DNA from 2 places in the Actinacidiphila sp. bgisy167 genome. Region 2 is predicted to be linked to the other one. Evidence: riboswitches for the same ligand, from Rfam matches in the RefSeq annotation. Region 2 holds a riboswitch; the other holds the start of a gene.

Region 1 (13,972 bases), on a different contig from region 2:
AATGCCTACGACAGCGCCTTCGACAGGGCGGTCGCGAAGCGGTCGGTCGTGGCGGGATCCCGGACGGCGAGGCGGAGCCAGTCGGGGGACAGACCGGGGAAGGTGTCGGCGCGACGGACGGCGAAACCGAGGTCCCGCAGGCGGTCGCGGACGCAGGCCGCCTCGGGGAGGCGCAGCAGTACGAAGGGACCCTGTGCGGGGCCCGCGACCTCGATGCCGTCGAACTTGGCGAGCCGGCGCAGCAGGTGGTCGCGGTGGGCGGCGACACGGCGGGCCGCCTCCGCCGCCTCCGCGAGGGCCGCGGGAGCGCAGCAGGCCTCGGCTGCGGCGAGGCCGGGCGTCGAGACCGCCCACAGGGGCTGTGCGCGGCGCAGCGCCGCCACCCGTTCGCGGTCCCCGAGGACATAGCCGACGCGCAGGCCGGCCAGCCCCCAGGTCTTGGTGAGGCTGCGCAGCACCACCAGACCGGGAAGGTCGCGGCGGGCGGCGAGACTCTCGGGTTCACCGGGGACCGCGTCCATGAACGCCTCGTCGACGACGAGGGTGCGGCCCGGCCTGGCCAGGCGGGCGAGGTCCGCCGCGGGATGCAGTACCGAGGTGGGGTTGGTCGGATTGCCGACGACCACCAGATCGGCGTCGTCGGGGACCGCAGCCGGGTCGAGTCGGAAGCCGTCCTCCGCTCGCAGCAGGACGCGGTGGACAGGATGCCCGGCGTCGCGCAGTGCCGCCTCGGGCTCGGTGAACTGCGGGTGCACGACGACCGCGTGCCGGGCCCGGGTGGTGCGGGCCAGCAGGACGAACGCCTCCGCGGCACCCGCCGTGAGCAGCACCTCATCCACCCGGCGGCCATGGCGGGCGGCGACCGCTCGGTGTGCGGCGCGGTCGTCGGGGTAACCGGCCAGTCCGTCGAGGGTGGCGGCGAGGCGTCGCTTGAGCCACGGCGGGGGCGTGCCGGCACGCACGTTGACGGCCAGGTCGGTGAGGCCGACGCCGCCGTCCCGGACCTCGGCGTCGCCATGGTGCCGTAGGTCGTGGTCGTCGGCGTGATCGGCCGGCACCGGGCCTGCGGGCCTGCCGTGATTCTCGCCGCCGGCGGGCGGCGCGTGCCGTACCTCGACCTCAAGACGGGCGCCCGCCCAGTCCTCCACCAGCCGCGAGGTCTGCTCCTCGGCCCCTGCGTCCGCGGGGAAGCAGGTGAGCACGACGATCCGGCGGCCGCCGAGCCGCGCGCAGCGTTCCAGGCCCGCAGGCACGTCCGGCGCCGCCGTCGTCAGGAAGGCCGCCTCCACGCCCGCGTAGCCGCCGCCCTCCCACAGCAGCCGTGCGATACGGGCCACTTCGGCGTTGTCCGCGGCCTCGGGCGAGCCGGCGCCGACCAGCAGCACCATGGTCGCCGCCCGGTCGGCCGGTGTGCCGGGGCCGCCGCCCAGCGCGGCGTCGACGCGCCGCTCGAGTGCGTCCGGGGGCGGGAGTGGGGGTCTCAGCATGGTGCCGTCTCCTGCGTCGTGCCGTCCATGCCGTGTGCGCCGCGTACGCCGGGTTCGGGCGTGCGGTGCCGCGCCACCGCCGCCGTCGCCCGCGCCGCGCCATCCCCGGGCCCGGACGTCCGCTTCGGCACCAGCAGTTCGCCGCCGTCCGTCGCGGCCAGCGCCGCCGCCTCCGCCACGGAGGGCGTGCCGACCGCGGCCAGCGACGCAGACGAGGGACTCGGCACGTCGACCGCGGCCAGCGCGGACGCGTCGAACGTCACCAGGGGGACGCCCAGCCGCGCCGCCGCCTCGAGGAGGCCGGGCTCACCCGCCTTGGCGTCCACGCTCGCCAGCGCCGTGACGCAGGACCGCGGTACCCCGGCCTCGTCGAGCACCGACCCGAGGAGCGCGAGCACATCGGCCGCCGCCACACCGCGGCCCGCCCCGACGCCGACGACGACCCTCACGGGGCCGCGCCCGCGCCGGCCGCGCAGGAAGCGACGAACCGCCGCGCCAGTGCGGGTTCGGCCGCCCAGTGGACGTGCAGGTACGACGCGTGGACGCCGTCCTGCACGAAACCCTCCACCCGCCGCTCCGGCCGGATGACGCCCCAGGCCGGCGTGGCCCCGGCGGCGGGCTCCACGACGGTGCGGTGGAACTCGTGGCCGCGCACCCGGGTCCCGGCGGCCGCCAGCGCGTTGTCGGCGATCGCGACCGCCTCGCGGTAGCCCAGGGTCAACCGGTCCGCCATGCGGGCCGTGGTGTCCAGCACCCCGCACATGGGACGTCCGTCCAGTTCCCGCCCGAGGTAGAGCAGCCCCGCGCACTCCGCGGTCACCGGCCCGGCGAAGGCGGCGACAGCCTCGCGCAGCGGCGCGTTGGCGGACAGCTCGGGGGCGTACATCTCGGGGAAGCCGCCGCCTATGACCAGTCCCGACGCTCCGTCCGGCAGCCGCTCGTCGTGCAGCGGGTCGAAGGTGACGACCTCCGCCCCCGCCGAGGAGAGGAGTTCGACGTGTTCGGTGTAGGAGAAGGTGAACGCCGCCCCGCCCGCCACCGCGACCACCGGCCGGGCGCCCGGCGGCGCAGCCCCGGCCGCCGCCTCCTCCGGGTCCCAGGGCCCGTCCGCGAGCGGGGGAGCGCTGCGCGCCAGCGCCAGCAGTGCCTCCAGGTCGCAGCCTGCCCGGACCCGGGCGGCCAGCGTCCGCACGGCCTCGACGGCGTCCGCGTGCCGCTCCGCGACCGGGACCAGACCCAGGTGACGGGACGGGGTGCCGACCGCCGCGTCGCGCCGCAGGGCCCCCAGCACGGGCACGCCCGCGCCGTCCAGGGCGTCGCGCAGCAGCTCCTCGTGCCGGTCGGAGCCGACCTTGTTGAGGATGACGCCGGCGACCCGCACCTGCGGGTCCCACGAGGCGAAGCCGTGCACCAGCGCCGCCACCGAACGGGACTGCGACGAGGCGTCCACCACCAGGACCACCGGCGCCCGCAGCAGCTTCGCCACATGCGCGGTGGAGGCCAGTTCCCCCATCCCCGAGGCGCCGTCGAAGAGCCCCATCACGCCCTCCACGACAGCCACGTCCGCGCCCCGCGCGCCGTGCAGGAACAGCGGTGCGATCCGCTCCGGACCGCACATGTACGCGTCCAGGTTGCGGCCCGGGCGGCCGGTGGCCAGGGCGTGGTAGCCGGGGTCGATGTAGTCGGGGCCCATCTTGTGCGGGGAGACCGCGAGGCCGGCCTCGGCGAAGGCCGCCATCAGCCCCGTCGCGACGGTGGTCTTGCCGCTCCCCGAGGCAGGGGCCGCGACGACGAGCCGGGCTACCACTCGATGCCCTTCTGGCCCTTCTGGCCGGCGTCCATCGGGTGCTTGACCTTGCCCATCTCGGTGACCAGGTCCGCGAAGTCCAGCAGCGGAGCCGGCGCGTTGCGTCCGGTGATGACGACGTGCTGGGTGCCGGGCCGGTCGCGGAGCACCGAGACCACCTCGCCGGTGTCGATCCACCCCCAGTGCAGCGGGTAGGCGAACTCGTCCAACACGTACAGCCGGTAGGTCTCGGCGGCAAGGTCCCGCTTGACCTGCTCCCAGCCCTCGCGCGCGGCCTCCTCGCTCTCGGAGATGTCCCGCTGCACCCAGGACCAGCCCTCGCCCATCTTGTGCCAGGCGACGGTGCCGCCCTCGCCGGAGTCACCGAGCACGCGCAGCGCCCGTTCCTCCCCGACCTTCCACTTGGCGGACTTGACGAACTGGAACACCCCGACAGGCCAGCCCTGGTTCCAGGCCCGCAGCGCCAGACCGAAGGCGGCGGTGGACTTCCCCTTGCCGGTGCCGGTGTGCACCATCACCAGCGGCCGGTTGCGGCGCTGACGGGTGGTGAGGCCGTCCTGCGGCACGACGCTCGGCTGTCCCTGTGGCATTACGCGGCCCTCCGTACATCCCGTACCAGTGCCGCGACGCTGTCCGCGCGCAGCTCCTCCAATGTCACGGCGGCACCGTGCAGTTCGCGCGCCAGCTCGCCCGCGAGCCCCAGCCGCACCGGCCCCGACTCGCAGTCGACGACCACCGCGGCGGTGCCCTCGGCCGCCAGCAGCCGCGCCGCGCGCCCGGCCGTGCGGACCGGCTCGGGGCCGCCGGTCGCCCGTCCGTCGGTGACCACGACCAGCAGCGGGCGGCGCGAGGCGTCCCGCAGCCGCTCCACGCGCAGCACCTCGTGCGCCTTCAGCAGCCCGGCGGCCAGCGGGGTGCGGCCGCCGGTCGGCAGCTTCTCCAGGCGCGCCGCGCCCGCGTCGACCGACGAGGTCGGCGGCAGGGCCAGCTCCGCCGTCGCGCCGCGGAAGGTGATCAGGCCGACCTTGTCGCGCCGCTGGTAGGCGTCGAGCAGCAGCGACAGCACCGCGCCCTTGACCGCGCTCATTCGCTGCCGGGCGGCCATCGATCCCGAGGCGTCGACGACGAAGAGCACGAGGTTGCCCTCGCGGCCCTCGCGGACCGCCTCGCGCAGGTCGTCCCGGCGGATCACCAGGCCCGGGCCGCCGCGCCCCCGCGCCCGCTGGTGCGGGGCCGCGGCGTGCACGGTGGCCGCCAGATGGAGCTTGGACAGGGCGCCTCGGGGGCGCCGGGCGCCGGTCGTCCTGCCGTGCGCGGTGCGGGCCCGGGAGCGGCGGCCGGCCGCGCCCTCCCCGAGGCCGGGCACGGTCAGGGCGCGGGCCGTGAACGGCTCGGCCGCGGGCGCCGCGGCCCGGTCCCCTGCGCCGGGTGCGGCGTCCGCGCCCTCCGCCTGGGGTCCGGGATCCGCGGGCTCCCGGGGCCGTGCGATGTCCGGTGAGGTGTCGGGGGAGGCGTCCGGGGCGCCGCCGCCACCGCCCCCGTCAGGACCACCGCCGCCAGGACCACCGCCGTCAGGCCCGCCGCCGTCCGGGCCCGGGTCCGGGTCGTCGTCCCGGCCGCGGTTGCGCTCCAGGGTCTCGTCGAGCTTGTCCTCGTCCAGTCCCGGGGCGTCGAAGGGATTGCGGCGGCGCCGGTGCGGCAGCGCGAGCAGCGCCGCCCGGCGCACGTCCGCGTCGGTCACCGCGGACCTCCCGCCCCAGGCAGCGAGCGCGGTCGCCGTGCGCGCCATGACGATGTCCGCGCGCATCCCGTCCACCTCGAAGGCCGCGCACGTCGCCGCGATCTGGCGGAGCGCGCCGTCGCCCAGCGAGACCGACGGGAGCAGCGCGCGCGCCGTCGCGATGCGCTGCCGCAGCTCCCGCTCCTCCGCCTGCCAGGCGGCGGCGAAGCCGGCCGGGTCCGCGTCGTAGGCGAGGCGCCGCCGGACGACCTCCACCCGCTCGTCGGTCTCCCGCGACGCCGCGACCTCCACCGTGAGGCCGAAGCGGTCCAGCAACTGCGGCCGCAGCTCGCCCTCCTCGGGGTTCATGGTGCCGACGAGCAGGAAGCGCGCGGCGTGACGCACCGACACGCCCTCCCGCTCCACGTAGGAGGCGCCCATGGCCGCCGCGTCCAGCAGCAGGTCCACCAGGTGGTCATGGAGGAGGTTGACCTCGTCCACGTAGAGCACACCGCGGTGCGCGTCGGCCAGCAGTCCCGGCTCGAAGGCCTTCACGCCCTCCGCCAGGGCCCGTTCGATGTCCAAGGCGCCGACGAGACGGTCCTCGGACGCGCCGACCGGCAACTCCACCATGCGCGCCGGCCGGCTCTCGGAGCCCGCGTCAGGGCCGTGCGGCCCGTCCGGGCACGCCGGGTCCGCTGCCGCCGGGTCGCAGCCGAAGCGGCAGCCGGGGACGACCTCGACGGCCGGCAGCAGCGCCGACAGCGCCCGCACGGCGGTGGACTTGGCGGTGCCCTTCTCACCCCGCACCAGCACACCGCCCACCGCGGGGCTGACCGCGTTCAGCAGCAGCGCCAGCCGCAGGTCCGCCATCCCGACGATCGCGGTGAAGGGGTAAGGGGTGCTCACGCGGCCTCCTGGGTCGAACGGACATTGCGGCGGTGCTCACGGACGGCCCGGCTCCGGGGCGGCGGTGGGGTGCTCACGGTGCCCCCGGGGGGACGAAGGGCAGCCCGGCAGGGGGGCCCTGCTCGATCAGGCGGAGCAGGGCGCCGGTGTCGGCGTGCTCCTCGATCAGATCGCCCAGCCTGTCCAGCTGCTCCTCGCGGAGCGCGCCGAAGGAGGTGTCGGGCGCGGGGACGAAGCGCCGTCCCGCGGCCTGCGCGACCCGGCGCAGGAAGGCACGGCGGAAGCCGTCGCTCTCCAGGGAACCGTGCCAGTGGGTGCCCCAGACCGCGCCGGTGCGGCAGCCGTCCAGGAAGGGCTCGTCGCCGCCCCGCACATCGGCGACGCCGTGGTGGATCTCGTACCCCTCGACGGGTTCGCCGTACGCCTTTCCGGAAGGTCGGGCCAGGGTCTTCTCCGCGGCGAAGCGGACCCGCACCGGCAGCAGCCCGAGCCCGGGGACCGTGCCCGCCCGCGACTCGACGTCGTCCTCGATCGTCTCGGCCAGCATTTGGAAGCCCCCGCACACGCCCAGCACCGGGCGGCCCTTGGCGGCCCGGCGGAGGATCGCGTCGGCCAGGCCGCGCTGCCGCAGCCACTCCAATGCGCGGACCGTGCCCCGGGTGCCGGGCAGCACCACGAGGTCGGCGTCGGCGAGCTCCTCCGGCCGGTCGGCGAAGCGGACGAGGACACCGGGCTCGGCGGCGAGCGCGTCCACGTCGGTGAAGTTCGACATCAGCGGGACGGCCGCCACGGCGACCCGCAGGACGTCCTCGCCGTGCGGCGGCGCCGTGTCCGACTCGCGCACGGCGCCGCGCAGCGAGATGCGCAGCCCGTCCTCCTCGTCGATGCCCAGGCCGTGCCGGAACGGCAGCACCCCGTAGAAGCGCCGCCCGGTCAGCGCGCGCAGCATCTCGAGCCCCGGCTCCAGCAGGGACACGTCGCCGCGGAACTTGTTGACCAGGTAGCCGCAGACCAGCTCCTGGTCCTCGGGCGCGAGCAGCGCCGTCGTCCCGAAGAAGGAGGCGAAGACCCCGCCCCGGTCGATGTCGCCGACCACGACCACCGGGAGCCGGGCGGCCCGCGCCAGGCCCATGTTGACGATGTCGCCCTGCCGCAGGTTGATCTCGGCCGGACTGCCGGCGCCCTCGCAGATCACCGCGTCGTGCCGGCCGCGCAGCTCCTCCAGGCAGTCCGTGACGGTGCGCAGCAGTTCCGCGCGGCTCCCGTTGTGGTAGCCGCGCGCGCTCATCTCGCCCACGGGGCGGCCCAGCAGGACGACCTGGCTCGTCCGGTCCCCGCCGGGCTTGAGCAGCACCGGGTTCATCAGGGCCGAGGGCTCCACGCGCGCCGCCTGGGCCTGCATCGCCTGGGCCCGGCCGATCTCGGCGCCCTCGCGGGTCACGTACGAGTTGAGCGACATGTTCTGCGCCTTGAACGGCGCCACGGACACGCCCTGCCGCACCAGCCACCGGCAGATCCCCGCAGTGACGACGCTCTTGCCGGCGTCCGACGTCGTCCCGGCGACCAGCAGGCCCCCGCCCCTCATACCTGCCCCCTCCGACTCCGGGCGACCGCGCCCCACGCCAGACGGCCGCCCACCGTGACGGCCAGCGCCAGCGCGCCGACCCGCCGCGACAGGCGGGCCGCCCGTTCGATGTCCCGAACCTGGACCGGGCGGTTCCCCGCCCCGAGCACGGGCCGGTGCTCCACCCGCCCGCCGTAGGCGAGCGTGCCCCCGAGGCGTACGCCCAACGCCCCCGCGAACGAGGCCTCGACCGGCCCCGCGTTGGGGCTGGGATGCCGGCCGCCGTCCCTGCGCCAGGTCCGCCACGCCCCGCGGGGGTCGGGCCCGGCGAGTACCGCGAGGGCGGCGGTCAGCCGGGCCCCGGGGTAGCCGGCCGCGTCGTCCAGCCGGGCCGCGGCCCAGCCGAAGCGCCGGTGCCGCGGCGACTTGTGGCCCACCATCGCGTCGAGGGTGTTGACCGCCCGGAAGCCCACCAGCCCCGGGACGCCGCCCAGCGCGCCCCACACCAGGGCGCCCACGACGGCGTCCGAGGTGTTCTCCGCGACGGACTCCACGACCGCCCGCGCCAACTGCGCCTCGTCCAGCGCCAGCGGGTCGCGGCCGCACAGACGGGGCAGCCGCTCGCGCGCCGCCTTCGTGTCGCCGGCGGACAGGGCGGCACCGATGGCGCGGGCCTCCCGGACGAGGGAGGTCCCGCCGAGCACCGCCCAGGTCGCCGCCGTCGTCAGGGCGACGGAGGCGGCGCCGGAACGGCGTACCGCGCGCTGCAGCGCTGCCGCCGCCGCCACCGCGCCGCCGGCGCACAGCGCGGTGTGCAGGGCGCCCCGGCCGCGGTGGTCGCGCCACAGCATGCGCTCCAGCCCGGCGGCGGCGCTGCCGAACACCGCCACGGGGTGGCCGCGGCGCGGGTCGGCGAGGGCGAGGTCGGCGAGCCAGCCCAGGGCGGCGCCCGCGGCGAAGGCGCACGGCGCCACGGCGCCGCTGTCAGGTGAACGGCCGGAGCCGCGCATCGCAGGAGTCCTCACTCAGGGTCCGCGCCCTGGTTCGACGTGACCGGCGACGAGAGTCTCCTGGCTCCCGGATCGGCGGCACCCCCGGCCTTCCAGCCCTTGTCGGGGCCGTGGCCATGGGCGGGGGTCCGCTCCCCGGTGACAGTGGCGGGACCGCGCCGGATTCGCACCGGACTTCCTCTCCTGCCGCCGTTTGGCGCCTCCGATACCACCACGCCTCGCTTCGGCCCGTCAACTCACCGCGACAGCCTGTGGAGAAGAGGAAACCCCAGCTCATGGCCAGAAGGCCGGGAGCTGGGGTGACGTCACCGGCGACGGGGTCCCCGGGACCTCAGGCGACGATCAGATAGATCCCGTACGCCACCGCCGCCGCGCAGAGCGCGAAGGACAGGTAGGCGCCGGCGCGGGCCAGAGCGGTGCCGCCGCCCGCGGCAGGGGCTCCGGCCTCGCCGCTGCCGGCGCCGCCCTGCTTGGACAGGCCGAGGATGCCGAGGGTGAACAGGCCGACGAGTCCGACGGTCACGGCGAGGCTGACGCCGAAGACGGAGCCGAGGGCAGCCCAGTCGATGTGCATGGTGCTTCCTTCCGGGGCCGGTGCGGCGCCGCCGTCAGGCGGAGGCCGGGGCGGGGTCGGTGTCGGCGCCGGTCGCGGTCAGGCCCGCGGGCGGCGGGATCACGGCGGTGATCGCCGTGGTGATGACGCCCGGCTCCTCGACCTCGTCGTGGGCGTCGTTGACGTTGGTGTGGTCGACGGGCTTGCGGCGGGAGGCGAGCCAGATCGCGGTGCACGCGGCCAGCGCCAGGACGGCGACGATCGTGACGCCCCAGTCGCCCTGATCGGCCAGGCGCGCGGCACCCGCGCCGACCAGAGCGGCGGCCGGCAGGGTGAGCCCCCACGCGGCGAACATGCGGCCCGCCGTGCTCCAGCGGACGACACCGCCCTTGCGGCCGAGGCCCGCGCCCATGACGGAGCCGGAGCAGACCTGGGTGGTGGAGAGGGAGAAGCCGAGGTGCGAGGAGGCCAGGATGACGGTCGCGGCACCGGTCTGGGCGGCGAAGCCCTGCGGCGGCTGGATGTCGGTGATGCCCTTGCCCATGGTGCGGATGATCCGCCAGCCACCGATGAAGGTGCCGAGTGCTATCGCCGTGCCGGCCGAGACGATGACCCACAGCGGCGGGTCGGAGTCGGGGGCGACGACGTTGCCGGCGATCAGGGCGAGGGTGATGACACCCATGGTCTTCTGAGCGTCGTTGGTGCCGTGGGCGAGCGAGACGAGGCCGGCCGAGGCGATCTGTCCGGCCCGGTAGCCCTTGGCCGTGGCGGCCGGGTCGGCGTTGCGGCCGAGGCGGTAGGTCAGGCGGGTCGCCAGCATCGAGGCGACACCGGCGACCACCGGGGCGCAGACGGCCGGGATCAGGACCTTCATGACGACCGCGTCGCCGTTGACCGAGTCGAATCCGGCCGAGGCGATGGAGGCGCCGATGAGGCCGCCGAAGAGAGCGTGGGAGGAGCTGGAGGGGAGGCCCGCCAGCCAGGTCAGCAGGTTCCAGACGATCGCGCCGACGAGCCCTGCGAAGATCACTTCGGGCTTGATGCCCGTGCTCTCGTCGAGGATGCCGCCGGAGATCGTCTTGGCCACCTCGACGGAGAGAAAGGCACCGACGAGGTTGAGTACGGCGGACATGGCCACCGCCGTCTTGGGCTTCAGGGCGCCAGTGGAGATGGTGGTCGCCATCGCATTGGCGGTGTCGTGGAAACCGTTCGTGAAGTCGAACACGAGTGCGGTAATGATCACGATTCCGATCAGGAGCGTGATGTGTTCCATTGACCCAGGCATTCGTTCGATCGGACAGTGGCGTGGCGACCGTACGGAGTTCGGATGAACGGAAGGTGAACGAGGGGCGGCGCGGCGGTGCCGGGGTGTGCGGAGGGCGTGGCCCGCGCTGTACTTCGCCCGGTTTTCGCTCCTTTTCATGTGCTTCGGTCGGCCCTTCAGGGCGCTCCGGAGGAGACCCGGGTCACCCGTGGGAACCCGGTCCGGCGCACCGCCGCACGACGGGCGGCACAGCGCGGGAACGGCGGGTCCCCCGGGGGTCCGTCGGCGCACCTTCCGGATGCGACGACACGCAGGATCGGGCCCTCTTCCGCCGTACCGCGGACGCCGGTCAGGGCAGGCGAGCTCACCGCCCGGCGGAGGGGTGGTGGCTGACTCCACCACGGCGACGAGACGGAGACCCGCGGCCGACCGGGCCCCTTCCGGAGCCTGGACGCCCGCCACGCACCCGCCCGCCCACCGCGAACCGGCCCAGGCCCCGCCACCTCGCCCCCGTGCGTCCGCGTCCCGGGCACCGGCACGTGCGGCACGGCGCGCGCCCGCCGGTACCGGGCACGTCGGCGCCTGGTGCGTCGGCGCCGGCCAACCGCCCCGGTACTCCTGTCAGTGGCGGCCCGAGACGCGGTCCGCGATGCGGGCGACGGGGTCGGTCTGTGCGCTGCGCCCTGCCTGTTCCCGCCGGTCGGCGGCGCGGTAGGCCGCGTACAGTCCGTGCACCCCGATCCAGCGGAAAGGCTCGGGCTCCCAGCGGCGTACGCGGTGGTGCACCCAGGGCAGGGCCGTCAGCTCCGTTCCGTGCGCCTGGCCGGAATCCAGCTGGACGAGGTCGCGCAGCGTCCGCGCCGCGAGGTTCGCCGTCGCGACGCCGCTGCCGACGTAGCCACCGGCCCAGCCGAGGCCGGTGGAACGGTCCAGCTCGACGGTCGCGCACCAGTCGCGCGGCACTCCCAGCACCCCGGACCAGGCGTGGTCGATCGCCACCCGCCCCGTCGCGGGGAAGAAGCGCACAAGGATCTCGCGCAGCGCCTCCACCGTCTCGGCCTGCGTGCGGCCGTCGTTGTCCGTGCGCGAGCCGAAGCGGTACGGCACCCCGCGGCCGCCGACGGCGATCCGGTCGTCGGCGGTGCGCTGCGCGTACATGTACGCGTGCGCCATGTCCCCGAGCGCCTCCCGGCCCTCCCAGCCGATGGTGTCCCAGACCTCCCGGGGCAGCGGCTCCGTCACGATCATCGAGGAGTTCATCGGCAGCCACGACCGCTTCTGGCCCTTGAGCGAGGCGGTGAAGCCCTCCGTGCAGCGCAGGACGTAGGGGGCGCGCACCGTCCCGAACGGCGTGACCGCGTGCTTCGGCCGGATCTCGGTCACCGGGGTCGACTCGTGGACGACGACGCCGAGCGCCTCCACCGCCCGGGCCAGCCCCTGGACCAGCTTCACCGGGTGGATGCGCGCTCCGTGCGGCGTCCACGTGCCGCCGGCCGTCCCGGCGACCCGGACGCGTGCGGCGGACTCGGCCGCGCCCAGCAGCAGGCGGTCCTTCTCGCCGAAGGCGACCTCGGTCTCGTGGAACGCCTTGAGCCGCGCCAACTGTGCGGGGGAGTACGCGACCTCCAGCACCCCGCCCTTGTGGATGTCCGCGTCGATGCCCTCCTCGGCGGCGACCCGGATCACCTCGTCCACCGTCGCGTTCATCGCGCGCTGCAGGGCGACGGCTGCCTCACGTCCGTGCAGCGCGGCGTAGCGGTCGCGGCCGGCGAAGCCGTTGTAGAGCCAGCCGCCGTTGCGGCCGGAGGCGCCGTAGCCGCAGAAGCGCTGCTCCAGGACGACGACCCGCAGGAAGGGCACGGCCTTCTTCAGGTAGTAGGCGGTCCACAGTCCGGTGTAACCGCCACCGACGATGCACACGTCGGCGGCGGTGTCGCCGGGCAGGGGCTCGCGCGGCACGGGGATCCCTGACGTCGCGTACCAGAAGGAGATGCCGCCGTTGACGGTGGTCATGGTGCTCCTGCAATTCCCGTGCGTGGTCGGTCCGGAAGGTGTGCCGGGACGTTACTGTGCCCCGAGAGCGGGCTGCAACGGCCAACCTGTCAGGATCAACGCTCGGAGGTGGCACGGATGTCGGTGCGGAACACGGTGGCGCGGGCCTGGGCGGAACTGCTGGACACGGCCCGCCGCTCCGTGGACGACGGCCTCGTGGTCGGTACGTCCGGCAATGTCTCGGTGCGGCTGGGCGACGACCTCGTGCTCGTCACCCCCAGCGGGGTGCCCTACCACCGCCTCGGCCCGGACGACACGGTCGGGGTCGGCCTGGACGGCGAGCAGGTGCTCGGCACGCTGCGCCCGACGAGCGAGCTGGCGATGCACCTGGCGATCTACCGGCACACCGACGCGGGCGCCGTCGTGCACACGCACGCCGTGCACGCCACCGCCGTCTCCACGCTCCTGTACGAACTGCCCGCCATCCACTACATGGCCGCGGCGCTGGGCGGCCGGATACGCGTCGCCGACTACGCGACCTACGGCAGCGAGGAACTGGCCGCCAACGTGCTGCGCGCGCTGCGCGACCGCACCGGCTGCCTGCTGCGCAACCACGGCACCATCGTCTACGGCGATGATCTCGCGCAGGCCTACGACCGTACGGCCCAGTTGGAGTGGATGTGCCAGGTCTGGCTCGCCGCCCGCTCGGTCGCCGGGTTCTCGCCCTCGCTGCTGTCCAAACGCGAACTCGCCAGGGTCGCCGAGAAGCTGCGCCAGTACGGGCGGTCCGCGAACGAGGCGGTGGGAGAGCTCCCGCAGGACGAAGGGCACTCGGAGCAGGGCGCCGACGAGGCCCGCGAGCTCCGCGGGGAAGAGCGCGACGGCCACGCGGGGTCCGGCCCTCACGGCTACAGCGAGCACCGGACGGCCCTCCCCGACATCCCCAGGCCCCGCGAGGCCCACGAGGACGAGCGGGACTGAGCCGGGACGGCTGCGGAACAGGGACGGACCTGAACGGACTCGGACGGCCCCGCCCACTGGCCGCCAGGGGTGAGCGCGCGGAAACTGGAAGCGATGCGCCTCACCACCGCGGCGGCACTCGCCGCCACGACAGCGTTCGGTGCCGGGGCGGCCGCCGTGGCGGCCGGGCGGCATGTCTCCGAGCTTGCCCTGAGGCCGACCGCCCATGGCGTGGACCCGGACCCGCTCACCGTCCACGCCGTGACCGCGGAGAACATCACTCTCAGCCGGACGCTGGGCACCGCCCGGCGCGGTGTGCACGGCCTCATCGGCGCGGGGGCGCACGCCACCGTCGGCGAGGTGCTCTCGACGGCCCCGGACTCGGTGACCCGCCGTCTGCTGCACATCAACCGCGGCGGCGTAGCGGCGGGCGACCAGTTGCGGCTGACCCCGCAGGTGCACATCGGCACCCCCGGGTCGGCCCTCGGCCTGCAGTTCCAGGACGCCGCGATCCCCGCCGAACTCGGCTTGCTGCCGGCGTGGTTGGTGCCCGGGGACCGCGACACGTGGGTCGTCCTCGCACATGGCCTCGGCACGTCCCGCGAGCTCGGCATGAACCTCATGACGTTCCTGTCCGACCTGCGGCTGCCCGTGCTGGCCTTCTCCTACCGCAACGACGACGGAGCGCCGCGCTCATGGGACCGTA
Region 2 (13,972 bases):
TGAGGTCTGCATCGAGACGAACGCGCACCGCCTGACCTTGCTCTTCTCTGACTTGCGCGTCAGTGAGGTTCCGGCCGGATACGCCCCCTTCACCACGGAGTGAAGAGGTAGGTCGTATGTGCGAGGCTGGGCACATGGCCCGCGTCGACAGCCCGGAGTGATGGGTGACCAGCCGAACGAGTCGATCGGGTGTGCCCAGAACTTCATCGAAGACGGAACCCCAGGCCCCCTGAGACACCCGGCCCGACATCGTCCCGCAGGCGGGGCATGCGGCCCGCTCCGCCGATGCGTGGGCTCGCACGATGACCAACTCGCCCTCGTCCACCATGCCTTGATTACTACGTCTTCGACCTGGCGAAACCGCAGGTCCTGGAGGAACGCATCACCCACGAGCGTTCATGATCGCGGTTGTGGTGAACCTCCGTGGCCCCTGCACTGAAAGTGATCCAGGACCACGGTTCAAGGAGCGGCGACACGCCCCAACGGTCGCCGTCCTCAATTGATGGACGGCGGCCCTGCCGAGCCGCACAGCCGTTGGAATTCATCGATGTCACGCGGCAGCAAAGTGCCTACGAACCACGGTCAGGGCGATCCACCCAGGCAGCAGTACAAGCGCGCCCGCCGCCGGCCACATGCCACCCGCCAAAAAGCCGAAAGCCGTCACAGAAGCACCGAGCATGGCTACGGCGGCAGCGGCCGACTCGGCCCGAAGCTGTCGGGGGGAACGTCTGCTGGCCGAAGGTTTGACGAGCTGGAGCCCAAGGAGGACCTGCACGGCGTTGATCGCGGCCAGCAGAGCAGCAAGAGCACCGAAGACACCAAGAGCGAGGACAAAGGCGAAGGGCATGGCGTGAAGCTACACACTCAGAGCTCGAGCCCCGTACACGGGTAAGCACGCGCGCCAGTCCACGATCCACCGACTCCCGGTTGCGGCTACGATCCCGTGCCATTCGCGTGCCCGATCCTGCCGGGAATCACGGAAAACAGCGGGAACGTGTCCCGGGTGTGGCCGGACTGCAACACCAGCCGTGCCGCATCGGGTGGTCGACCACGGTCAACGGCTGGGCGCCGCGGTCGCGATGACTGGCTGGGCGGGGACCTCTCCCAAGCCACTATGGCCGCTTCAGTAGGCGCCTTCCGACAGGCACGGAGCCTGTGCAGAAACGTCACGACGACGCGCTTGGCGAGGTCACGCGCGTAGGCGCCCGCGGTCCGGGCCATGACGTCGGTGCCCGGCAGGTGAAGGACGGACAGGGAGTCCGTTCCTGAGACGAAGGCGGCCGGCGCGGGGGCGTGCCGGCCGCCGGTCAGGTGTGGTCGGCGACCGTGACGTCGACCCGGACGACCGCGGCAGCGATGGCGGCCTCGACAGCAGCCACCACGGCCGCGGTGCCGACGTCCCGGCCGAGTTGCCCGGCCAGCGCGGTGATCGCAGCCGACTGCGCGGCCAGCGCCGCGTTCGCCCTGTCGAGGCGCTTGAGGATCTCTGTGATCGAGCTCGACAGCGTCCACGTCGGGTTGCCGGCCGGGGCGCCCGGGATGCTGATGATCCGGTCCTTCTTCAGCACTGCGGTGGCGATCTCGTCGGCGGTGGGCATGTCGTCCTCCTCGGGGTTCCAAGCGGCAGGATGGGTGAGGCGTTCGGCGACGTCCTTACGGAACTGCGCCATGCTGAACGTGAACCGGCCCCGGCGCCCGTAGCCCTCGACCGGGCCGCGCGGGTCGATCTTCCCCTCGACGCTGGTCTCCAGGTGCCCCGCGACGGACTCCGCGGACCAACCGTAGCGGCGGCAGATCGCCGCGTTCCAGCGGACCCACGCGTCGTACTGGGCGCGCGTGTACACGTCGGCGCCGTTGCCGAGGTTCTCGACCTCGATGCCGTAGGCGACGTCGTTCCCGTCGAGCGTGCCCGACGCCTTTGAGGGCGCCGGGTGCGTGGTCCTCTCCTCGAGGAACGAGGTGTACGCGTTGGACGCCACGAGCCCGGCGTGGTTCGCCCGCCCCGCCGAGCACATCGTTGCGAGGCCGGACTTGTCGAGGTGGGTGTGGGCCAGCGGCGCGGGCAGGCCGGGGACGCCGTTCTTTGCGACCACGTCGAGGGAGTTGCTGCCCGCGGTGTGGTGGTTGACGATCAGGTGGACCGGCCCGAACGTGTTGCCGGTCGCGGCGTCCCGGGAGCGGGTGCGCCACCCCGGATACTCCGCGACACGGACGCCCTCGGCCCGCAGGATCCGCACGAGTTCATCCGGGCTGAGTGGAGTAGCCACATGTCCTCCTAGGCGACGTCGTGGATGACGAGTTTGAACTCGGCAAGCGTGAGGTTGATCGGGTTGGGGGCGTTGTGGGTGACGCGCAGCGCGATCGGTGTCTGCGGGTTCACGAAAATCCCGTGACCCTTGGTCCAGAACTGGGCGCCGACAGACGGCGGCCGGTGGTCCGTCGCCGTGGTGTCGCTCGGTGTCGGCGAGCCGAGGTTGAGCGGATCACGCACGTACTGATCGCGGTACTCGGTCGCGCCGGCCTCCCACTGCAAGAGGGAGTACAGGTGGCCCCACCCGGACTTCGACGGCCAGATCAGCCCCGACCGGTCGTCGGTGGCCCAGTTCGTGATGACGTACCCGTCCGGCTGCACCACCTGATGCATCGTGGAACGGTCCGCGGGCTCGGCCGTCCCGAACGGGAACCGTACGATCTGATAGGTCGTGCCGGGTTGGATCGACTGGGGCGTGTCGACCTTGAGCGAGCACACCTGCACGCCCGAGGAGACGGTTCCGCGCGTAGCCACGAGAGGCCTCCAAACGAAGGGTTCACGGGTCCGGTCCACAACCGGCGACCCGAGCACGGCTGGGCCTCGAGTGGCGGCCTCTGGTAGCCGGACATGCGGCGCGCGGTCGCTTTTGGCATACCCAAAACGAGCAGCGCCCGTACCCTCCCGCGTCCGGGCAGGCCGGCTGCCTCCTGCGCGGCGCGCACCCGGTCCCGCTCGCTCCGGATCTCGTCCAGCCGTTCCTCGCACTCCTCTTCGTCACCAGCCGGCCCGGCTTGGCGAGGACGGGCTCGCCGCCGTTCGTGATGGTGATCCGGCGTCGGACTTCCTCGAGGGACCCGCCTGAGGCTGCCGGGGTCCTCCGAACGGCGATGAGTTCCGGCGCCGTTCCGGGTCTTCGGATACATCCATCTTTCGCGCGCGTACTTGGAGGGCACCTTGAAGCTCTTGCTCACGTCAGGCGGGGTCACGAACCCGAGCATCCGGGCGGCGCTCCTGCAGCTTCTCGGCAAGCCGATCGACGAGTGCCGCGCCCTCTGCGTCCCGACCGCTCAGTGGGGTCACCCGATGTGCGGTCCGGCCTCGGTGCGTGGCCTCATGGCCGCCGAGCCCCGGTGGCAGCACCTCACCGGCCTGGGCTGGGCGTCGCTCGGCGTCCTCGAGCTCACCGCGCTGCCCACCATCGGCGCGGAGCGATGGGTGCCCTGGGTCCGGGAGGCCGACGTGCTCCTGGTCGACGGCGGCGACGCGACCTACCTGTGCCATTGGATGCGGGAGTCCGGGCTGGCCGATCTGCTGCCTTCGCTGCCCGACACGGTCTGGGTGGGAGTGAGCGCCGGAAGCATGGTGATGACCCCGCGGATCGGGGCCTACTTCACCGAGTGGCCGTCAGCTCCGGACGACCGCACCCTGGGCGTCGTCGACTTCTCGATCTTTCCGCACCTGGACGCCTTTCCGCAGAACACCCTGGCGGACGCGCAGCGGTGGGCCGCCGACATCGGCGGCCCTGCCTACGCCATCGACGAGCAGACGGCCGTCAAGGTCGTCGACGGGGCGGTCGAGGTGGTCTCCGAAGGGCGGTGGACGGCGTTCGGGGCATAGCCCGTCCGGTCAGCGCGACGCCCCGGGCGCCGGCGACCCGGTCGCCCCGGCGCGCCGGGCCCTCAGCGCGGCTGCCGCGGCACTCGCGGCGGGCGCGAAGCGCCGCTCTCCGGGCCGCCGTCCGCCGCCCCGAAGCCCACCGGCGCGCCGAACGCCGCGCGCCTGGTGGCCCGGCGCAGTGCGCGCAGCACGAACGGGCCCAGGGTGAGGACCAGTACGGCGGTCAGCACGGCGCGCGGCACGTCCCAGCCGAGCGAGGTGGCCAGGCAGTACGCGGCGAAGCGGGCGAGGTTGTCGGTGAGCGGGTCGCCCGGCACGAAGGAGACCCCGGAGGACATGCCGCCGAGATACGGCCAGCCCTGCAGGTTCATGACCGTCCCGTACGCGATCGACGCCACCGCCCCGTAGCCGGCGACCAGCACGAGCTCCCCCCGCCCGCGCAACGCCGCGGCGCCCGGGAGTAGTCCCGCGCCGAGGGCCACCCAGCCCATCGAGAGCATCTGGAACGGCATCCACGGCCCGACCCCGCCCGTGAGCAGGGCCGAGGCGAACATCGTGAGCGCGCCCAGCGAGAAGCCGAACCCTGGGCCGAGCACCCGGCCGGACAGGGCGACGAGGAAGAACATGGGCTCGATGCCCGCCGTGCCGCCACCCAGTGGACGCAGCGCCGCGCCCGCCGCGGCCAGTACGCCGAGCATGGCGACGGACTTGGCACTCAGGCCCTCGCTGCCGTCGGCGATCGTCGCCATGACGACGGCCAGCAGCAGCGGCAGCAGCAGCGCGAACAGCCAGGGGGCGTCCGCGCTGTGGGCGAGCCCGGAACCCGGGTCGGCGAGCAGCGGCCAGCCGAACGCGGCGACGCCGATCACGGAGACCAGCACGAGCGCGGCGACGGACCGCCTGCCCAGCCGCACGGCCCGAGGACGCGCCGTCATGCCGTCCCCGCCAGTGCCGAGCCGACCTGATCGACCGTCAGCCACGGCAGCGGGCTGAGCACCTTGGCGACCTGCGGGGCGAACGCGGGTGAGGAGACGACGACTTCCGGGGTGGGGCCGTCCGCGACGAGGTCGCCGTCGGCGAGGACGACGACGCGGTGGGCCAGCTCGGCGGCGAGTTCGACGTCGTGGGTGGCGAGGACGACGGCGTGGCCGTCCGCGGCGAGCGCACGCAGGTGTGCGGCGAGTCGGGCCTTGGCGGCGTAGTCCAGGCCGCGGGTCGGCTCGTCGAGGAGGATCAGCGGGGGCCGGGCGGTCAGCACGACGGCGAGGGCGAGGGCCAGGCGCTGCCCCTCGGAGAGGTCACGCGGGTGGGCGCCGCCGGCGACCCCGGGCAGCAGTTCGCCGACCAGGGCGCGGCAGGTGCCGGGGGTGGCGCGGGCGTCGGCGTCGGCGGCGGCGCACTCGGCGGCGACGGTGTCGGCGTACAGCAGGTCCCGGGGGTCCTGCGGGACGAGGCCCACCCGGCGGATCAGCTCCGCGGGCCTGGTGCGGGACGGCTGCAGGCCGCCGACGGTCGCACTGCCCGAGGTGGGGGCCGTCATCCCGGCGAGGACGGCCAGCAGGGTGGACTTGCCCGCGCCGTTGCGGCCCATCAGGGCGACGGTCTCGCCGGGCCGTACGGTCAGGTCCACCGCGCGCAGCGCCTCCAGGCGGCCGCGGCGCACGGTGAGGCCCGCCACGGCCGCCACGGGCTCGCCCTGTGCGGGCGCGGGCGCCGGGGGCGGGGTGCGGCCGGCGAGACGCTCGCGCAGCGGGGCGGCGGCACGGCGGGCGTCGCGCACCGACAGCGGCAGTGGCGACCAGTCCGCGAGGCGGCCGAGCTCGACGACCGGGGGACGGACGGGCGAGAGGGCCATGACCTCGGCCGGCGGCCCGCAGACCGGGGCGGCGCCCCCGCCGGGCAGGAGGACGACCTGGTCGGCGTACTGCACGACCCGCTCCAGGCGGTGCTCGGCCACGAGCACGGTCGTCCCCAGGTCGTGGACGAGCCGCTGCAGCACGGCGAGCACGTCCTCGGCCGCGGCCGGGTCGAGTGCGGAGGTCGGCTCGTCCAGCACCAGCACCCGCGGGTGGACGGTGAGCACCGAGCCGATCGCGACACGCTGCTGCTGCCCGCCGGAGAGAGTGCTGATCGGGCGGTCGCGCAGGTCGGCGAGGCCGAGCAGGTCGAGGGTCTCCTCGACGCGGCGGCGCATCACGTCGGGGGCGAGGCCGATCGACTCCATGCCGTACGCGAGTTCGTCCTCGACGGTGTCGGTGACGAAGTGCGCCAGCGGGTCCTGCCCCACACTGCCGACGACATGGGCGAGTTCACGCGGCTTGTGGCTGCGCGTGTCGTGCCCGGCGACCGTGACCCGGCCGGTCAGCACGCCCCCGGTGAAGTGCGGCACGAGGCCGGAGACGGCGCCGAGCAGGGTGGACTTGCCGGTGCCGGAGGGGCCGACGACCAGGCAGAGCTCGCCCTCGGGCACGGTCAGGTCGACACCGGCGAGGGCGGGTTCGGCGGCGCCGTCGTAACGGACGGAGACCTGCTCGAAGCGGATCACGGGCGGGCTCCTCTCAGATGCGCGGGCAGCAGCCCCAGCAGGACGGCGGCCGCGGGCCACAGCGGCAGCGACGGCGCGGTCAGCGGCACCACGGGCGGGTCCAGGTCGGCGGGCAGGGCCCCGGCGGCCCAGATCGTCAGCGCGGCGACAGCCAGGCCCGAGGCGGTGACCAGCCAGGCGGTCGCGTCCCAGCGGTCGGGGCGGTAGCGGGTGCGCACCGATCGGCGCCCGCCGAGCCGCAGTCCCGCGACGGCCGCGGCCGCACCGGCCAGCAGCAGGCCGTACGCGGCGCCCGCGGCGGCCAGCAGCGCGTAGGTGCCCGCGCACAGCCCGAGCAGTCCGCCGAGGGTCAGTGCGGCGGTCGCCCGGCGCACGGCCGACGGCACCTCGGCGGTGCGGCCGTAGCCGCGGGCGTCCATGGCGGCCGCGAGGGCGACGGAACGCTCCAGGGCGCCCTCCAGGACGGGCAGGCCGACCTGCAGCAGGGCCCGTACGCCCCGGTCCGCGCGGCCCCGCAGCCGGCGGGCCGTCCGCAGACGGCGAACGTCGGCGACCAGATGCGGCGCGAAGGTCATCGCGACGACCACGGCGACGCCCGCCTCGTACAGGGCGCCGGGGAGCGACTTCAGCAGCCGAGCGGGGTTGGCCAGGGCGTTCGCGGCGCCGAGGCAGGCCAGAAGGGTGGCCAGCCGCATGCCCTCGCGGAAGGCGAACCACAGCCCCTCGGCGGTCACTCGCCCGCCGAGCCGGACCCCCTGCGCCCAGTCCGGCAGCGGCACTTCGGGGAGGGTCAGCACGGTGTGCGTGCCGGGGACGGGGGAGCCCAGGACGACGGCGAAGCCGAGGCGGATGACGATCACGACCAGGCCGAGGCGCAGGAAGGCGGCGTACGAGCGCGCCCAGGGGGCGTCCGGCACCCGGCACGCGGCCACGACGTAGCCGGCGACCGCGGCGAGCAGCGCGAGCAGCGCGGGGTTCGTCGTGCGGGACGCGGCCGTGGCCAGACCCAGCGCCCACAGCCACCACGCCCCCGCGTGCGGACCCCGCGCCCGGCCCCGTCCCGCGGACGCGGCGGACCGGGGGGCCTCGTCCCGCCGGTCCGCCGCCGCGGGCTCGGGCCGACGGCGGGGCAGCGCCCACCGGCGAGCGGAGCCGCCGCCCTCGGGGTCGTGTCCGTGGCCGTGGTGGTCGCGGCCCGCGGGGGGTCGCGCCTCCCGGGCCGCGAGGGGTGCGGGCCGCGCGCTCGCGCCGGCCGGCGCCGCGCCCGGGGCGCCGCTCGTGCCCGCCGTGCCGGTGGCGAGCGGCGGGGCACCGTCCCGCCGGGTCCGCGCAGCCGTGCCGAGGAGCGGGGCCGCCGCGCCGGCGTCCGCCGCCCTGCGCTCGCGCGGGCGCGACCCGGCCGACAGGGCGAGGACGCGCCGCGCCCGGGGTGCCGCGCCGTGGAGCCGGAGCCCGGGATGAGGCGTGGCGGTGGTCACGGGCGGTCGCCTCGACGGCGGCGGACCTGCCAGGCGGCGGCCGCGGCGACCAGGAGGACGACGGCTGCGGCGCCGTACGCGCCGAGCGCGGGGCCGGGGGAGGAGGAGGTGGGCGCGGGGGCCGCGGCGGTGTCGGTGACCTGCTCGCCGCAGCCCTTGGCGGGGTAGCCGGCGATGGCGCAGACGATGCCCGCGGAGTCGTAGCGCAGCGGGGGCGCGACCGCGGCGAGGGCGTCGGCGGAGGTGGCGTCCTCGGGGACGCGGGCGCAGGCGGCGCGGGCGGCCGGGGCGTCGGCGGCGGTGCCGAAGTCGAGCAGCAGGGCGACGCGCTTGGTGCCGGGGCGGGCCGGGGTGCCGCCGCAGACCTCGGCGAAGCGGGCCGCGCCGCGGGGGCGGGCGGCCGATGCGGCGTCCGGGCTGACGCCGAAGCGCCAGCCCTCGACGGCCCCGTCGCCGGGGTGGCTGAGGGCGGGACCGGTCGTGGCGAACGTCCAGGCGTCGGTGGCCGCGTCCCGCTGCCAGAAGGACCAGTACCGGTAACTGGCCGCGTGGGCGGGCGTCGTGACGAGGGCGGCCACCAGGGCCAGGAGGAGTGCCGCCGCCGCGAGAGGCGGCCGCCTCACGACCGGCGCTTCCGGCCGGAGAGCAGCACCCCGATGCCGATGCCGGCGACCAGGCCGGCGCCGACGATCCACCACACCGAACTGCCGCCCGAGGAGTCGGAGGCCGAGTCGGAGGCCGGGGCGGAGGTGTGCTCGGCGACCGGGCCGAGGGCGCTGAGCTTCGCGATGTGGTCGTTCATGGGGTTGCCGGTGGCGTGCGCGGCGAGGGCGAGCTGCGCGAGGGCGGTGGGGCTGCCCTTCGCCCAGGCGGCGGAGTTGGCGGCGAGCCATGTGTACGCGCCCTTGGCGGCGTCGAGGTGGCCGCCGGCGGCGAGGGCGATGACGGCGTCGGCCGTGGTGCCGTAGTCGGGGGTCTTCTGGTCGGAGCCGGGGGTGAGGGCGTCGAAGTGGCCGCCGCCCGCGGCGAGTCCGGCCGCGAGCCAGGCGGCGCCCGCGTCCGCGGCGCTGCCGCCGCATCCGGAGCGCACCGCGACGTCGCGACCGGGTGCCTCGACGAGGAAGCCCGCGCCCTGCGCGGCGCGTACGGCGTCGGCGGTGGCCTTGGCGTTGGCCGTGAGGGCGCCGGTCTTGGCGTCGGCCTGGTACGCGAACGCGCCGCCGTCCTTCGTGCCGCAGGCCAGCTGCAGGGAGTGCAGCGCGTCAGAGGGCGACCGGCCGTCGGAGGTCACCGACTCGGCATCGGTGCCGGCCGCCTCGAGGCCGCCGATGACGACGGCGGTGGAGTCGGCGTCGGAGGCGCCCCCGGGGTTGTAGGACCAGCCGCCGTCGCGGTTCTGCACCTTGGCGAGCCAGCCGGCGGCGCGCCTGACGGCGGCGTCCTGCTTGTGGACGGCGAGCGCCTGGACGGCTATGGCGGTGGCGTTGGTGTCCTCGGTCTTCGGGTCGCAGGGGGCCGCCGGGTCCTGGCGGTACGAGGCGAAGCCGCCGTCCGCGCACTGCTGCCCGGCGAGCCACGTCACCGCTTCCCCGGACGGTTCGACGCCGGCCGCGTGCAGCGCCAGCAGCGCGTACGACTGGCGCCACACGCCGTCGTACGTCGGGTCGGCGTCCCCGTACAGAGCGGCGGGAGCCGCCGCGGGTGAAGGGGAGGGCGACGCGGCTATGAGGAGCGCGCTGACGGCGGCCAGAGCGGCCGCGGCGGTGCGGCGCAGGTGCATCGGGTGGGTGCCTTTCGGGTGAGCGGTCGCGCAGACGGATGCGGGCGCGCTGTCACGGCACCGGGCTCCGACTCCGTGTACCTCGACGGAAGAGCCGCTCCCGTCCGCGCGGGTGCTCCGGCTGGGCCGTCCCCGGTCGGGGGCGGCTCACGGTTGCGGGTCAGCGCCGGATTCGCACCGGCTTCCCCCACTCGGACGTGAATGGACTTGGTTGTGTCGACCACACCTTAGCCGGGCTCCTCAGACGGGCCGCCCCCGGGCGTGTGCGGTCTGCCTCACACCGCGCCGGACGCGGCCGGGGCGCGGCGGTACGGCGGGCAGGCGTGTCGATGTCAGCGGCGCGGGGACGCCGCGGGAGGCCCGGCCGGCGTTCCCGCCCGGTGCTCTCGCCCGGTGCTCTCGCCCGGTGGTTTCGTCCGGTGGTTTCGTCCGGGGATGCACGGCAGGGCCGGCGCTCGGGCCCGCGGGCCCCGGGGAGCGGTCAGGCCGACGAGCCGGCAGACGGTCGTGATGTCGGTCGTTACCTGGTCGCTGGAGGCGCGTCCGGACAGCCATCCCACCAGTGCCGAGTGCCAGGTGTGTTCGATGACGCGGACCGCGGACAGCAGCTCGGGCCCTCCGGTCGCCGCTCAGGGCTGGATGTTCTCCAGGTCCTCCAGGAGGCTGAGGTGCTTCTGCTCCCAGCCGAGGGTCTGCCGGGTGTGGGCGCTGGACGAGGGCTGGTCGTTCGCGAAGATCGGGCCGAGAGGGCCGTACGTCTGCGACGGCACCGACTCGACCGGCAGGCCCAGCCGTCGGCCGATGACCGCGGCGATGTCACGCACCTGGTCGCCCTCGTCGCCCACGGCGTGCCAGGAGGTGCCGGCTTCCGCGTGTTCCAGCGCGAGCCGGAAGAGGACTGCCGCGTCGAGCGCGTGCATGGCCGGCCAGCGCTGTGTGCCGTCGCCGGGGTAGCCGGACACTCCGGTCCGGCGTGCGATGTCGGTCAGCAAGCCGGCGAACCCGCCCGTGCCCTGGTTGTGGACCGTGCGCGGCAGGCGTACGGCCGTGCTCCGGACCCGGCGCGAGGCCAGGCCCAGGACCGCCGTGACGGCGCGTCCACGACCACCGACCGGCCCGTCGGTCGGCAGCGGGTCGGCCTCGGTGGAGGCACGGCCCGGCACATGGGGCGTACCCGAGCAGGCGACCAGGGGCCGGTCGCTGCCGACGAGTTCCTCGCCGAGGGCCGCGAGGGCGGCGCTTTCCTCGGCGACCGCCTTGGCGAGGGCGTCGGGGCTGCTGAAGTCGTTGGCGAATGCCAGGTGGATCACCCCGTCGGCCTGAGCGACGCCGGAGCGAAGGACGTCGAGATCTGCGAGAGATCCCCGGAGGGGCTCGGCGCCGGCCGCCTCGGCGGCCAGCGCGGAGGCGTCGGAACGGGCGAGTGCGAGGACGCTGTGGCCATGGTCGAGCAGCTCGGCGACGACGGCGGAACCGATCAGACCAGTGCCACCCGTGACAAAGACGTGCATGCAGCTCTCCTCAAGTGACGGGACTCTTGTCCCATCACCCTAGCAGAGTGATGGGACAAGAGTCCCGTCGCGTATGATGGGGCCATGGCTCGATGGGAACCAGGCGCACGCGAACGCCTTGTCGTGGCCGCAGTCGACCTGTTCACCGAGCAGGGGTACGACGCCACGACGGTCGCGCAGATCGCCGAGCGCGCCGGGGTCACCAAAAGCACCTTCTTCCGGTACTTCCCTGACAAGCGAGAGCTGATGGTGGCCGGGCAGGAGACGCTGAGCCGGCTGCTGGCCGAGGGGATCACCGAGGCGCCCGATGACGCCAGCCCGCTCGAGGCGGTCGCTGCCGGTCTTGAGCGCGCGTCGAGCGCGATGGGTCCCATGAATCGCGAGCTCGCCCCGCGCCTGAAGGCTGCCGTCGCCGCCAGCGTCGAGCTTCAGGAGCGTGACGCCCTCAAGACCGTCAGCCTGGCGGCTGCGATGACGACCGCCCTGGTCGCCCGCGGCCTGTCCGACCCGGCCGCGGCCCTCGCGAGCGAGCTGGGCGTCCTCGCCTTCAAGCGCGGGTACGCCGAATGGTCCGAGGGCGACCGTGACGGCAAGGACGAGCTCACCGGGTACGTCCTGTCGGCCCTGGACGAGTTGCGTACGGTGAGTGCATCGCTGGGCTGAGCGGACAGATCGTCCCGCTCATCGGCTGGTTGCATCGACCCGTCGCTCGTAAGGCCCGCAGGCACCGGGGGTCGCGCCGCGGGCTCCAGGCGTTCCTCGCGGCCCCTTCACGTGTACCGGGCGCTCGCCGCCCGGAGCGGCGCAAACACCGGCAGGGCCCACGCGGGCCTCGCACATGACGCCCTGTTCGCAGCCGCGCGCTCCCACCGCCGGGCGTGGCGGGAATCACCCGGCACAGCCAGGGCGCCCCACAGGGGGACGGGTATCTTCGTGCTCTCGGGCCAACCCCTGAGCAACCGATTCTGAAACTTGTTCCATCGAGGCGCAGGCGGCTACGCTCCCGCCGACGTGCAGCGAGAAGGGGGCCGTGAGTGACCGCAGAGGCCGGGCCGCTCCGGATCGCGCTGCTCACCTACAAGGGGAACCCCTTCTGCGGGGGTCAGGGCGTCTACGTACGCCATCTGTCCAGGGAACTCGCCAGCCTCGGCCACAGCGTCGAGGTGATCGGCGCCCAGCCCTACCCCGTGCTCGACGCGGTCGGTGACGGGGTGCGCCTCACCGAGCTGCCGAGTCTCGACCTCTACCGCCAGCCCGACCCGTTCCGCACCCCGAAGCGCGAGGAGTACCGCGACTGGGTGGACGCGCTGGAGGTCGGCACGATGTGGACCGGCGGCTTCCCCGAGCCGCTGACGTTCAGCCTGCGCGCCCGCCGCCACCTGGCCGCCCGGCGCGGGGACTTCGACGTCATCCACGACAACCAGACCCTCGGCTACGGCCTCCTCGGCGGCCCCCGCGCCCTCGGCGCGCCGCTCGTGACGACCATTCACCACCCCATCACGGTCGACCGGCAGCTCGAACTCGACGCCGCGCGGGGGTGGAAGCGCCGGGCGTCGGTCCGTCGGTGGTACGGCTTCGCCCGGATGCAGAAGCGGGTCTCCCGCCGGCTGCCGTCCGTGCTGACCGTCTCCGGCACGTCCCGGCAGGAGATCGTCGACCACCTCGGGGTGCGCCCGGAGCGGGTGCACGTGGTGCACATCGGCGCCGACACCGGGCTCTTCTCGCCGGACCCCTCCGTGCCCGAGGTGCCGGGCCGGATCGTCACCACCTCCAGTGCCGACGTGCCGCTCAAGGGCCTGGTCCACCTCGTGGAGGCGCTGGCGAAGCTGCGTGCCGAGCACCCCGGTGCGCACCTCGTCGTCGTCGGCAAGCGCGCCGACGACGGCCCGGTGGCCGCCGCCATCGAGCGGCACGGGCTCGGCGGCGCCGTCGACTTCGTCAAGGGCGTCAGCGACGAGGAACTGGTCGACCTGGTGCGCAGCGCGCAGGTCGCCTGCGTGCCGTCGCTGTACGAGGGCTTCTCGCTGCCGGCCGCCGAGGCCATGGCCACCGGGACGCCGCTGGTCGCCACGACCGGCGGCGCCATCCCCGAGGTCGCGGGGCCCGACGGCGAGACGTGCCTGGCCGTGCCGCCCGGGGAGCCGGGCGCGCTGGCCGCAGCGCTGGGCCGGCTGCTGGGCGACCCGGGGCTGCGCCGCCGCCTCGGTCTGGCCGGCCGGGAACGCGTACTGACCCGCTTCACCTGGGAGCGGGCCGCCGCCGGCACCGTCGCGCACTACCGGGCGGCGATCGAGGCCGCCGGGGGGCCGCGGCCCACTGTCCAGTCTCCGTCCCGGACGAAAGCAGGCTCCACGTGCTGACCGTCGACTTCTCCCGCTTCCCGCTCGCCCCGGGCGACCGGGTGCTCGACCTGGGCTGCGGCGCGGGCCGCCACGCCTTCGAGTGCTACCGGCGCGGCGCGAACGTGGTGGCCCTGGACCGGAACGGTGACGAGATCCGCGAGGTCGCCTCGTGGTTCGCGGCGATGAAGGAGGCCGGGGAGGCCCCGGCCGGGGCGACCGCCACGGCGATGGAGGGCGACGCGCTGAGCCTGCCGTTCCCCGACGACAGCTTCGACCGCGTCATCGTCTCCGAGGTCATGGAGCACATCCCGGACGACAAGGGCGTGCTCGCCGAGATGGTGCGCGTCCTCAAGCCGGGCGGACTCATCGCGGTCACCGTGCCGCGCTACGGGCCGGAGAAGGTCTGCTGGGCGCTGTCCGACGCGTACCACGAGGTCGAGGGCGGCCA

What was found. A riboswitch is a leader RNA that binds a small molecule or an ion and turns the genes downstream of it on or off. The one in region 2 is predicted to bind cobalamin.
Region 1: it holds a riboswitch for cobalamin, as region 2 does, so the genes downstream of both, AC3ET4_RS11655 (cobalamin biosynthesis protein) here and AC3ET4_RS22540 (SCO2321 family membrane protein) in region 2, are expected to answer to the same signal.

The regions. Positions count from the first base shown of each region.
Region 1 covers NZ_JBYIQP010000022.1:45,620-59,591, reverse strand. Annotated here, with positions in the region: gene cobC (Rv2231c family histidinol phosphate aminotransferase CobC) at 6-1,388, opposite strand; gene AC3ET4_RS11680 (cobalamin biosynthesis protein) at 1,481-1,936, opposite strand; gene AC3ET4_RS11675 (cobyrinic acid a,c-diamide synthase CobB) at 1,933-3,294, opposite strand; gene cobO (cob(I)yrinic acid a,c-diamide adenosyltransferase) at 3,288-3,884, opposite strand; gene AC3ET4_RS11665 (putative cobaltochelatase) at 3,884-5,923, opposite strand; gene AC3ET4_RS11660 (cobyric acid synthase) at 5,997-7,508, opposite strand; gene AC3ET4_RS11655 (cobalamin biosynthesis protein) at 7,505-8,497, opposite strand; cobalamin riboswitch at 8,552-8,677, opposite strand; gene AC3ET4_RS11650 (hypothetical protein) at 8,829-9,071, opposite strand; gene AC3ET4_RS11645 (inorganic phosphate transporter) at 9,106-10,323, opposite strand; gene AC3ET4_RS11640 (NAD(P)/FAD-dependent oxidoreductase) at 10,936-12,327, opposite strand; partial or broken gene AC3ET4_RS11635 (class II aldolase/adducin family protein) at 12,445-13,092, shown strand; gene AC3ET4_RS11630 (alpha/beta hydrolase) at 13,381-13,972, shown strand, end outside.
Region 2 covers NZ_JBYIQP010000065.1:9,458-23,429, reverse strand. Annotated here, with positions in the region: gene AC3ET4_RS22585 (YxiG-like protein) at 1-103, shown strand, start outside; gene AC3ET4_RS22580 (hypothetical protein) at 551-847, opposite strand; gene AC3ET4_RS22575 (peptidoglycan recognition protein family protein) at 1,308-2,267, opposite strand; gene AC3ET4_RS22570 (hypothetical protein) at 2,276-2,785, opposite strand; gene AC3ET4_RS22565 (Type 1 glutamine amidotransferase-like domain-containing protein) at 3,206-3,868, shown strand; gene AC3ET4_RS22560 (ECF transporter S component) at 3,931-4,803, opposite strand; gene AC3ET4_RS22555 (ABC transporter ATP-binding protein) at 4,800-6,413, opposite strand; gene AC3ET4_RS22550 (CbiQ family ECF transporter T component) at 6,410-7,546, opposite strand; gene AC3ET4_RS22545 (SCO2322 family protein) at 7,888-8,514, opposite strand; gene AC3ET4_RS22540 (SCO2321 family membrane protein) at 8,511-9,671, opposite strand; cobalamin riboswitch at 9,762-9,881, opposite strand; partial or broken gene AC3ET4_RS22535 (TetR family transcriptional regulator) at 10,133-10,285, opposite strand; gene AC3ET4_RS22530 (SDR family oxidoreductase) at 10,301-11,182, opposite strand; gene AC3ET4_RS22525 (TetR/AcrR family transcriptional regulator) at 11,267-11,845, shown strand; gene AC3ET4_RS22520 (glycosyltransferase family 4 protein) at 12,217-13,542, shown strand; gene AC3ET4_RS22515 (class I SAM-dependent methyltransferase) at 13,536-13,972, shown strand, end outside.